3 regions of the Faecalicatena contorta genome follow, and region 3 is predicted to be linked to each of the others. Evidence: predicted binding sites of a transcription regulator. Region 3 holds the regulator's gene; each other region holds the start of a gene.
The links. The regulator NrdR, encoded in region 3, represses ribonucleotide reductase genes. The targets are predictions, from matches to a motif close to CACAANATNTTGTG.
Positions count from the first base shown of each region.

Region 1: MWG26_RS20855 (ribonucleoside-diphosphate reductase subunit alpha) is a predicted target of NrdR. The motif match lies at 1,947-1,960, and genes of this name have one in related genera.
Region 2: MWG26_RS18600 (ribonucleoside triphosphate reductase) is a predicted target of NrdR. The motif match lies at 1,545-1,558, and genes of this name have one in related genera.

Region 1 is NZ_BQNQ01000001.1:4,665,498-4,669,733, reverse strand. It holds gene MWG26_RS20860 (NlpC/P60 family protein) at 1-1,588, shown strand, start outside; gene MWG26_RS20855 (ribonucleoside-diphosphate reductase subunit alpha) at 2,003-4,236, shown strand, end outside.
Region 2 is NZ_BQNQ01000001.1:4,152,602-4,156,837, reverse strand. It holds gene MWG26_RS18610 (TetR/AcrR family transcriptional regulator) at 126-719, shown strand; gene MWG26_RS18605 (anaerobic ribonucleoside-triphosphate reductase activating protein) at 724-1,419, shown strand; gene MWG26_RS18600 (ribonucleoside triphosphate reductase) at 1,673-4,039, shown strand.
Region 3 is NZ_BQNQ01000001.1:975,607-979,842, reverse strand. It holds gene MWG26_RS04450 (nitroreductase family protein) at 887-1,411, shown strand; gene MWG26_RS04445 (DUF6092 family protein) at 1,408-1,680, shown strand; gene nrdR (transcriptional regulator NrdR) at 2,189-2,638, opposite strand; gene MWG26_RS04435 (YlmC/YmxH family sporulation protein) at 2,687-2,941, opposite strand; gene MWG26_RS04430 (ABC transporter permease) at 3,022-4,224, opposite strand; gene MWG26_RS04425 (ABC transporter ATP-binding protein) at 4,226-4,236, opposite strand, start outside.

The DNA.
Region 1 (4,236 bases), 3.7 Mb from region 3:
CGGAGATACACAGAAACCATCGGATTCCGGTGAAAGCGGCAGTGATGGGGAGAATGAGGGCAATAATTCCGGAGATGCCCAGGAGGCACCTGCTGCGCAGGACCATTCTAACAATCAGGCCTTGATTGCCGGTCAGCAGATTTTTAAGCTTCCCGAAATTAAGAAGGACTTCCGGTTCTGGACGGTGGCAAGAAGGTATGCTTTTGCGAAAGCAAAATTATCCGTGCGTGAAGAGATGACAGAGAATGCGAGAGCAGTTGGTTCTTTGAATACAAACGGACTTCTGTATGTACTTCAGGAAGAGGAGGACGGCTGGCTGTATGTGGAATCAGGCACGGTCCGCGGTTTCGTGAAAGCGGATGAGGTTCTGCGGGGAGACGATGCACAGAAGCTTTTAACAAAGTATCAGGACAGGGCGAAGAAAAAGGCCGAGAGAACAAAGACAAAGTATACTGGAATAGAAAGCGTGGTTTCTGTTGCGAAGGAGTTAATTCCCCAGAATGAGAATAACGCGTTTTTACATACACATTCAACGGTGAACAGGACCGTTATTGACAAGAAATATGCACTGACAACCATCGGACTGCTCAACGTCAGAGAAGGCAAAGACACGAATACCAGGATTGTAGGAACGTTGAAGGCAGACAGCCTGTGCTATGTACTTGCCGACGAGAATGAAGAGTGGGTTTATATTGAATCAGGCGATGTGAGAGGATTTGTAAATAAAAAGTATCTTAAGACAGGGAATGAAGTGAATAAGACTGTGGAGGAGAAGGGAGAAGAAAACTTCCCGACTGCCAGCGAGATCATAGAACCGGAAAAGAACAAGGCCTGCTATTACACATTGACTTCCGTAAAATCAGGGGTACCAGGCAGCAGTGTCAGACAGTCTGTTTTAGAGTTTGCCTCACAGTTTATCGGCAATCCTTATGTCTGGGGCGGAACCAGCCTTACAGAAGGTGCAGACTGCTCCGGGTTCGTACAGAGTATTTTTAAAGAGTATGGATACAATCTGCCGAGAGTGGCGGAGGATCAGGCACAGTATGGCACAAAGATTGCCGTGGAGGATGCACAGCCGGGAGATCTGATATTCTACGCAAAGGACGGTTATATTCACCATGTTGTGATCTATGCGGGAGACGGAAAGACCGTTGAGGCCATGGGATCAGATTATGGAATCGTCCAGGGGAATGTGGATACATCCGAGGCAGTGTGGGCGGTGAAAGTCCTGGATGACAGTGTGGGCGGCGGTTTTGCCAGCAGCATTGGGGAAGTGAATGCCACAGATGATATGTACGGAGAGTATCTGGGAGATTACCAGCTGACTTATTACTGTTCCTGTGAGGTATGCTGTGACGTGGAGACAGGCATTACAGCAACAGGAACTCCGGTTGTGGAAGGACAGACGATTGCGGTGGATCCGAGTGTGATTCCTTATGGGACGCAGGTTATTATTGGGGGACATGTATTCACAGCGGAGGACTGCGGAGGTGCAGTGAAAGGGAATCATATTGATATCTATGTAAATGATCATGACAGAGCTCTCAGTATGGGCGTGAATCAGGCGGATGTGTATCTGGTGAAATAAAAGGATGCTTCAGACACGCTCCAGGGCATCTTGTAATTCATGTTCTGCGAGGGTGAGAGATAAAAAACTGCTCCCGGCCGGGCAGACGGATCAGAATATTAATTGATCTGTCTTCCTGACTGGGAGTATTTTTGGTTTATAGATGATATCAAAGTAAAATCTTATGTATTCCGAATAGAATTTACCTTCAGCAAGAAGACTAATTTCAAGATATGTGGTACTCTGTGAAATAACCGAACGTGGATTAAAACATTCGCCGTAACAGTTCAGGCTTGCCTGAACTGCTACTATTCGTCTCACAATGTAAGAATCTGTATATTGATAACAACGATATGTTGTGGTAATATGTTCTACATGGCACAATAGATTGTGCAAGTATGTGAAAATATATGGTGTGAAAGGCTTGAGAATTCTATGAAGATTTATAAGAGAGATGCAGCTCTGGCTGTGTATGACCCGGAGAAAATTAAAAATGCGATAGGGCGTGCCTTTTCCAGTGTGGGCAGTTCTATTGCGGAATCAGAAAGCAACAGGCTTCTGGACAGAATTGAGTCGAAGTTTCCGGACGATGTAAATGCAGGAGAACGGGCCATATCTGTGGAGGAAATCCAGGATTTTGTTGAACGGACTCTGATGGAGGAGAATTATTATAAGGAGCTGAAGAGCTATATCCTGTACCGGGAGGGAAGGGCAAGACGAAGGATATCCCGCCAGCGGATTGCAGCAGAATTAGAAAGTATACCCGGGGTTTCAGGCGTATTGGCCGGCATTCAGAAGGAATTTATCCAGGAGGAATACGAGCTGGAGCAGCTGAATGCCAGATTTCAGGCGCTTTTAAGCCCTGGGCTGACGGATCTGGAAAAACTGGCTGTACTCGTAAAAGCATGTGCGGAGCTGACGACACAGGAGGCGCCAAAGTGGGAGATGATTGCTGCCAGGATCAGAATGCTCAGTTTTGATCTTCAGCTGGACAGGCAGATGCAGGCATTTCATATCCACAGCTTTTATGAAAAAATATGCTGGCTTACGGAACAGGGGCTTTATGGAAAATATATATTAGAGAACTATTCCCAGGAAGAGATCGGGGAGTTTGAGACATGGCTTTGTAAGAAAAGGAATGATCTGTTTACATTTTCCAGTCTGGAGCTGCTGCTTGGGAGATATACGATCTGCAGCAGGACGGGGGAACCGCTGGAGGCGCCCCAGGAAATGTTCATGGGAATTGCAATGCATCTGGCGATGCAGGAGAAAAAAGACAGAAGCATCTGGGTCAGACGTTTCTACGATATGCTCAGCACGCTGAAAGTGACTATGGCAACGCCGACGCTTTCTAATGCGAGAAAGCCGTACCACCAATTGTCCTCCTGTTTTATCGACACAGTGCCGGACAGTCTGGATGGAATCTACCGCAGCATTGATAACTTTGCTAAGGTCAGTAAATACGGCGGTGGGATGGGCATGTATTTTGGCAAGGTCCGGGCAAGCGGCAGCTCTATCCGTGGATTTGAGGGCGCTGCAGGCGGTGTGATCCGCTGGATACGGCTCGCCAATGACACGGCTGTGGCGGTGGACCAGCTCGGGGTCCGGCAGGGGGCCGTGGCGGTTTATCTGGATGTGTGGCACAGAGACCTGCCGGAATTTTTGAATTTAAGGACGAATAACGGCGATGAGCGGATGAAGGCTCACGATGTATTTCCCGCAGTCTGCTATCCGGATTATTTTTGGAAGCAGGCACGGGATCATATAGACAGCGACTGGTATCTTATGTGCCCCCATGAGATACTGACGATTAAAGGATATGCCCTGGAAGATGCTTTTGGGGAGGAGTGGGAGGAAAAGTACCTGGACTGTGTGCGGGATGAACGGATCCGCAAGCGGGTCATACCGATGAAAGATGTGCTTCGGCTGATTATCCGCAGTGCGGTGGAGACCGGGACGCCCTTTGCTTTTAACCGGGATACGGTGAACAGGGCCAATCCTAACCGGCATAAAGGTATGATTTACTGCAGCAACCTATGTACAGAGATCGCCCAGAATATGAGCGCGATAGAGTTGGAAGAGCAGAGGACCGAGGAGGTAGACGGGGAGACCGTTGTCGTGACGGTGACAAAACCAGGCGAGTTTGTAGTGTGCAATCTTGCCAGCCTGTCATTGGGACATATACAGGTGGAGGACTACAAGGAATTGTCTTACATTACCGAGAGCGCCGTACGTGCTTTGGATAACGTGATTGACCTGAATTTCTTTCCTGTGCCTTATGCCAGGATTAATAACCACAGATATCGTCCGATTGGTCTGGGCGTAAGCGGATACCAGCATATGCTTGCAAAGCATGGGATTCGCTGGGAAAGCCAGGAACATCTGGACTTTGCAGAGAAGGTTTTTGCGGATATCCACTATGCTGCATTAGACGCCAGCAGCAATATTGCAAAGGAAAAAGGCAGTTACGCCTACTTTGAGGGAAGTGAGTGGCAGACAGGGGCGTATTTCCGGCAGAGAAATCTGATGGATGAAAGGTGGAAGAAGCTTGCAGACAGGGTGGCTGCACAGGGACTGAGAAACGGCTATCTTCTGGCGGCGGCACCAACCAGCAGCACCAGCATTATAGCCGGGACGACGGCGGGTCTGGATCCTGTGATGAACAGGTA
Region 2 (4,236 bases), 3.2 Mb from region 3:
TCAGCATCAGAGGGGTCAGACCCCTCTGCAGACTCTGTCGAGTTAACTTTGAGGTTTTCTTTCCACTTATTGAATTTTGTGTTAAAATAGTTATTAAGAATTCTATCAAAGAAGGGCTGGAGATTATGGCGAAATCTAAAGAAAATAAGGGCGTGAAAGCAAGGCTTGTATCCGCTGCATGGCAGCTGTTCCACGATAAGGGATATGACCAAACAACGGTAGACGATATCATTGAACTTTCGGGTACTTCCAAAGGTTCATTTTATTATTATTTTGACACAAAGGATGAATTGCTCAGCACGTTATCTACAGTGCTGGATGATTTTTACGAAGAGCTTTCTGCGGAGATAGATCCGGATATGAATAATTACGATAAGCTTTTGTACCTGAATTACAGAGCACATTCTATGATCGAGGAGAAGATCAATATAGACCTGCTGGCATCTTTGTATTCCACGCAGCTGACCGCTAAGGGGCAGAGACACCTTCTGGACAGGAACAGAGTGTATTACCGGCTGATCACAGGTATCGTGGAGGAGGGCCAGAAAAATGGTGAGATCCGCCAGGATAAGTCTATCACTGAGATTACCAAGTATTACTCTCTGTGTGAGCGTGCGCTGATTTCAGACTGGTGCCTGAGCAGGGGGGACTATTCACTGGGAGAATACAGCCGGGAATATATGCCGGTCATGATGGAATATTTTAAAATTGAGGAGTAAGCAGATGAATATTCAGGGTTTGCAAAAACTGACACTTTTGGATTATCCGGAGAAAGTGGCGTGTACGATTTTTACCGCAGGGTGTAACTTCCGGTGTCCTTTTTGCCATAATGCTTCGCTGGTTACCCACGTGGATGTGAATCATAACATACCAGAGGAAGAAGTATTTTCTTTTCTTAAGAAACGCCAGGGGGTTCTGGACGGCGTATGCATCACGGGCGGGGAGCCATTGTTACAGCCGGATATAGAGGACTTTATAAAAGCGGTAAAGGACCTGGGATACGCGGTAAAACTGGATACAAATGGAAGCAGTGCCGCCCGTCTGAAGCGGCTCGTAGATCAGCGCCTGGTTGACTATGTGGCGATGGATATAAAAAATGCTCCAAATAAATATGGTATGACGATCGGGATCGAGGGTTATCATTTGGAAGATATTCTGCAGAGCGTGGATTTCCTGATGTCAGGAGCGGTGCCCTGCGAATTTCGAACTACGGTTGTCAGGGAATTTCATAAAAGGGAAGATTTTGCAGCTATTGGACGTTGGCTTCGGGGAGCTGAAAAATATTATCTGCAGGGATTTGTGGATTCCGGAGATCTGATCAGGCCGGGGCTGCGCGCTTATACAAAAGAGATTATGGAACAGGCTCTGGAGATTGTAAAAAGAAATATTCCCAATGCTGAACTCAGAGGAGTTGAGTGAAGTCTACCGCCTCAGGCAGGCTGTATGGGATGTTAAAGTAGCGCGGGACGGAGTATGCAGCTTGAAAGGTCAGATCCTTACATAGGAAATTGTATCTATATCTAGTTGGAAACGAAAAAGTTGCATACTAGATATTGTTGTTCTTTGTTGACAAGTGAAAAATATGGTGATAGAATATTTTCAGATGCCCAACTGGATCCGGTTGGGCAAAAATTATCTGACTTTGATTTAGAGAAAGGGGCGACCGTACAATATGTATCAGGTTACAAAAAGAGATGGGAAGGTAGCTGACTTCAATCTTGCCAAGATAGGGGAGGCGATCAGGAAGGCATTCGAAGCCCAGGAAAAGCAATACAATCAGGACATAATCGATCTGCTGGCGCTGAAGGTTACGGCAGATTTTGAACCAAAGATTAAAAAAGGCATGGTATCCGTGGAGGATATTCAGGACAGTGTGGAGTCCGTGCTGATAAAGGCAGGATATGCAGATGTTGCGAAAGGTTACATTTTATACAGAAAACAGAGGGAGAAGATTCGGAATCTGAATTCAACCCTGCTGGATTACAAAGAAATTGTGGACAGTTATGTGAAGATTACCGACTGGCGTGTAAAAGAGAATTCAACAGTGACCTATTCTGTCGGCGGTCTGATTCTCAGCAACTCCGGCGCTATCACAGCGAATTACTGGCTGTCTGAGATTTATGACGATGAAGTGGGGAGAGCGCACAAGAATGCGGACATTCACATTCATGATCTGTCCATGCTTACCGGTTACTGTGCAGGATGGTCCCTGAAACAGCTGATCCAGGATGGCCTGGGCGGCATTACGGGCAGGATCACGTCGGCACCGGCCAAGCATCTGAGCGTACTCTGCAACCAGATGGTTAACTTTCTGGGAATCATGCAGAATGAATGGGCAGGGGCACAGGCATTTTCATCCTTTGACACCTATCTGGCGCCCTTTGTCAAGAAAGACAATCTGACATATCCGGAAGTAAAGAAATGTATCGAATCCTTCATATACGGCGTAAATATACCGTCACGCTGGGGGACTCAGGCTCCGTTCTCCAATATTACACTGGACTGGACAGTACCGGGGGATTTGGCAAATCTTCCTGCTATAGTAGGAGGCGTTCAGCAGGATTTCACCTATGGTGACTGTAAAGCAGAGATGGATATGATCAATAAGGCATTTATCGAGACGATGATTGAGGGGGATGCCGAGGGCAGAGGATTCCAGTATCCGATCCCGACTTATTCCATTACAAATGATTTTGACTGGTCTGATACAGAGAATAACCGTCTCCTTTTTGAAATGACAGCGAAGTACGGAACTCCTTATTTTTCAAATTATATAAACAGCGATATGGAACCGAGCGATGTCAGAAGTATGTGCTGTCGTCTGCGCCTGGATCTGCGTGAACTGCGCAAGAAATCCGGCGGTTTCTTCGGAAGCGGAGAGAGTACAGGCTCTATTGGCGTAGTTACCATCAACATGCCGCGTATTGCATATCTGGCCGAGGATGAGGCAGGATTCTATAAACACCTGGATAAAATGATGGATATTGCAGCAAGTTCCCTTCATACAAAGCGTATTGTCATATCAAAGCTTATGGAGGAAGGGCTGTATCCTTACACAAAGAGATATCTTGGTTCCTTTGAGAATCATTTCTCCACAATTGGGCTGATCGGCATGAATGAGGCCGGCCTGAATGCAAAATGGATCCGAAAAGACATGACAAGCGCAGAGACCCAGCAGTTTACCAAAGATGTACTGAACCATATGAGGGAAAGACTGTCTGATTATCAGGAAATGTACGGAGAGCTGTTTAACCTGGAGGCAACTCCTGCAGAGTCAACCACCTACCGTCTGGCAAAACATGACGTGGAACAGTTCCCGGATATCATTACTGCTGCTGAGGGAGACGGAACACCGTATTATACAAACAGCTCACATTTGCCGGTTGGCTATACCGAAGATGTATTTGAAGCACTTGACATTCAGGATGAGCTTCAGACACTCTATACATCTGGGACTGTATTCCATACCTTCCTTGGAGAAAAACTGCCGGGCTGGAAAGCAGCGGCATCATTGGTTAAGAAGATCGCAGAGAACTACAAAATGCCATATTATACAATGTCACCGACCTATTCCATCTGTAAGAACCATGGATATATTTCCGGAGAACAATACAAATGCCCGCACTGCGGAGAGGAAACGGAAGTATACAGCCGTATTACGGGGTACTACCGTCCTGTAAAGAACTGGAACGATGGTAAGACACAGGAATTCAAGGACCGCAAGGTGTACGATATCAGCAATTCCAAGATGAGCATACGGACACATGAGGCACAGAAGGCGGCAGAAGAAGTGGCTGTTCCGGCGGGAGAAATGAAAACTCTCCTCTTTACAACCAAGACCTGTCCGAACTGTAAGATTGCAACCAGTTCTCTGGAAAAAGCAAATATAGCCTATGAGATTGTAGATGCAGAGGAAAATGAAGAACTTGTGAAAAAATACGGTGTAATGCAGGCTCCGACACTGGTTGTAGTCGGTGAGGATGGCGTGCAGAAAATGGCAAATGCTTCGAATATAAAAGCGTATGCCGAGGCACACTAGTACATTATATAATAATTAACTGCCACATAAGCCGACCTAAATTTCCGATAGCACTGCTCCCCAAGCCTCAGCGTAACCCACTACGCCTGCGTTTGTGGAGCAGCACTCTCGAGAATTTATCTCAGCTTATGAGTCAGTTACTTATTTTACGATGTACTAGAGTATAACAGATAAACGGCAGTGGCGGGCGGAGAGGA
Region 3 (4,236 bases):
AGGGGCCCTCGTACGGTAGCAACGGATGGAACAGAATTGGTGATTCGTTTATATAAGTGTAAGTGTTAGATCGCCTTGTTACCCGTAAATATACTGGATTTAAAAATACGCATAGCCAATTCCATCCGCCTCCCCCGTCTCGGGCTCCACCTTAGGAACGAGTCTTTGCCTACCGGTCGGATGAACCAGCCAATCGACAGGAAAGCTCGCCAACCGGATGGGATCCCGAACCAGGGCAGCGGATTTGGATTGGCTATGCGTATCTTTTCATCTTCAAGATGTGTATTGAATTATTTTGATACTGGAACCGTATCCCATTGCTTATGTACACCTACTGGGGACATAAAAGTCCCGCCAATTCAATACCATACGCTGCCCCCGCTTGAGGCCTCTCCTTAGAAACGAGCTTTTTCCTACCGGTTGGATGCGCCAGCTCCATGAAGGGATAGCCGAAAACCTCCCGGAGAACATCCATGTCCTTTCAAAAACGCTCAAAGCGGACCTTAGAAATTCTTGGTGGGAAACAGCCCTGAAAATGGAGAGATTTTTGGATTCCGAATCCAAAAATCAGCTGACCCAGCGCGAGAAATCATCGGATTTCTCGTGATGTGTCAGTGGTGCTCCATTTTCAGGGCTGTTTCCCGCCTAGAATTTCTTAGATCCGCGGCCGCGTTTTTGAAAGGACATGGATGTTCTCCGGGAGGTTTTCGGCTATCCCTTTATGGAGCGCCCCCATCCGCGCCGAGACTAAAGCTCGCCGCTAAATCCCGATTTTTTTGGGTTCCCTATCCATTATTTTTTAGTTTTATGATATAATTTTTTTATGGTTTATATAACAGAGGCGTTATAAAATGAATCAAATAATTACGTAAAGTGAGGTATTGCAATGAACATTACAGAAGCAATTCAATCACGCAGAAGTATCCGGAACTTCAAGAACACCCCGGTCCCGGAAGACCTTCTGCGCAGGCTGGCCGATGCCGGCAGGCTCGCGCCCAGTGCCAGCAATCTACAGGCATGGAAATTTTTCTTTGTCACCGAACCGGACCTCGTCGCAAAAGTGGACATGTTCAGTCCCGGACTCAGCGGCCATCCGCCCGTCATCCTGGTAATCTGTTCCGACATGGAATATGCCCTGAACCACTCCCGCAATGCTGAAATCTACGGCTGCATGATGGACGCCTCCATGGCTGCAGAAAACATCATGCTGGCAGCACTCGAAGAGGGCCTCGGCACCTGCGCCATCAAGTCCTACACCGATGCCGCCGTGCGCAAACTCCTCTGTCTCCCCGATACATACCGCATAGAAATGCTAATGTCCATAGGCTACCCTGAAGGAGACCCAAGAGACCCCAGAAGAAAACCCCTGGAAGAAATCCTATACTTCAATCAATGGGAGGAAAACAAATGAAAAACAAAGAAGCCAGCCTCGAACTCTTAATCTACATGATAACCAGCGCCGCCGGCCTGGAAAACGAGCCCCACATCTACGGCCCCCTCCGATTAATAGAGGCCTCCCAGCGCCTGTGCCAACTCCACCTGGAGGATGACCCCGATAATCAGGACCTAAAAGACCTCATATCCATCATAGAAGAAGGCAAACACAAATGCACCTCCGACGAGCCCGCCTTCTACCAAATGCTCCAGGACGCCGCCGCCAAACTGGTAGACATAATCTAACAAAAAGCAAAACATTATTCTGCCACCCATACTGCCGTTCCGCCCGCTGGGCATGAGTTACGGGGTACCCTTTGGGTATACATTCCCCTGCATAACTGCCCCCCCTGCCAACAGTCTCCCAAATTTCAGAACTATACATCCTCACCAAGCATCCCCCCCGCGCCGCCTCCGTCCGCCATCTCCGACCACCCGGCCGGATGAGCGCCGCCTTCCCGGGATGGTGAATGAGACGCCGGAGGGGATTTGAGCAGGTGTTTTTAGATGCCTAAAGTGTGCCGTGTTTCCGTTAGGATAAAATAGAAAAATCTGATGGACAAACTTTGCTTTCCCAAGCAAAGTTTGAAGCAACTAAGGCGCCAAATCATCAGATTTGGCGCCGCATGTTGCTGGTTCCATCAGATTTTTCTATTTTATCCTTACGGAAACTAGGCTAAACGCCCGGTATCCAAAAACACCTGCTCAAATCCCCTCCGGCGTCTCATTCACCATCCCGGGAAGGCGCCCCCCCCTACTCTAAAAATTCCTTCAGTTCCGCCATAAAGGTGTTGACATCTTTAAACTCCCGATACACGGAAGCGAACCGCACATAAGCCACCGGATCCAGCGCCCTAAGCTTGTCCATCACAATCTCACCGATCATACTGCTTGGTATCTCTTTTTCCTCGCGGTTAAATATCTCCAGTTCCACGGCATCTATTGTCCGCTGAATCTCCGATGCCGGAACCGGTCTTTTATAGCAGGCGCTTAAAATGCCCTGCTCAATCTTCGCGCGATCATACTGTTCTCTGTTATTGTCTTTCTTGATCACGATCAGCGGAATAGTTTCAACCTTTTCATAGGTTGTGAAACGTTTTCCACACTCGTCACAGGAACGTCTTCTGCGTATAGAATTATTATCTTCTGCAGGCCTAGAATCAATTACTCTTGTGTCGGGGTTTCCACAATAAGGACATTTCATAATATATTCCGCCTTTCCTCCCATTTCTTCCCCCATTATACACAATAACTAGAACTTTTGCAAAAACTTTTCCTCCCTTATTTCCACTAAAATAATATCGGGGCCAATCTTCTTGATGCAGTGCCACGGAATGACATATTCACAGTCTGTTCCGAGGAAACCGCAGATTTTCCCCGGACCCGGAATAATGATGGCCTCCACCCGGCCCTCTTTGATGTCGATATCCACATCCACAACGCATCCAAGCCTTTTACAGTCGCATACATTAATAACTTCCTTTTCCCGCAATTCACATAATCTCATAATCTCACCACACCAAAAATGCCCGCATACAGCAGCAGCTTCTCTCACTGTTACTATATGCGGGCACTCTGAAATGCGTGTTAAATTGCCATTACCTTTTCACTCTCAAATGCTTTTGCAATCACACCGATTAATACGGCTCCCAGAACAAGTGTTACGCCCAGTGTCATCCCATACTGCATCATGGTCACTTCCTGCGTCAGAATACCCTGCAGCGTAAGCGATGTGTTATAGATCGGCACGGCATAGAACCATTCGTGCGGAGTCTTTGTTGTAAACATTGTCGTGATCCCAAGCACCAGAACCAGCATGTAAACCGGCATCACGTAAGAACTGGCCTCCTTCACGGTCTTGGCAAATACGGATACCAGGACGATAATTGCCGAATACAGGAATGCAATTGCCACAAGCAAAGCGGCCATCATCCCGATCTGCTTTGGATTCAACGACAGATCCAGCCCCATATCTCCGCCCATTCCGCTCATCATCTGCGGCATAAAGGCAACCATTGCACCCACATATACGACAGAGGATACTCCGGAGATAATCATCAGTGAAAATACTTTTCCAAGTACAATGGAGCTTCTCTTGATCGGGGAGACCAGTAGGCTTGCCATCGTGCCCCTTTCCTTTTCCCCGGCTACCATATCGGTTCCGATTCCCATAGCCCCGGCAAATAACAGGATGGTTACAAAATAAGGAAGCATCATTCCCAGAACCTTGCCGCTGGCTTTCTCCTCGTCCTGAATGACCATTTCAGGATTATCCGAATTTACTGTAAATACAGTAAGCCCTTCCATGTCCTCCACACGGTCGGATAAGAGCAGCTGTCTGTATGACTCCAGGACGCCATTTGATATTGTGTCATATGCCGCGCGTGAATAGTCTTCCGACGGGTTATAATATGTCTTAACCTGAGGGGTTGGCGCTCCTGTCTGATAACTGGTAACCTCATCCAAAAAACCTTCCGGAAATTCGATCAGCAGGTCTGCCCCTCCGTTTTTAATCATACCTTCGGTCTCGGCCCTGTCGCTGACCGTATATACATCGCATTCTTTGTCCGCGGCCTTTAAAAATTCTTCAAAACCTGCCGGCGCATTCTGGAGATATACGATCGCCTTGTGCGATTCGACGTCTTCCTGAGCGTTGCTGCTCAGACTGCTGACCAGAGTCATAATACCAACCATAATAATCACCGGAAGGAAAAATACTGAGAAGATCATCTTCTTGTCTTTGAAAACCCTTGCCAGCTCTTTCCCGCATATCTGTTTAATCCCGCTCATCTTACTTTCCTC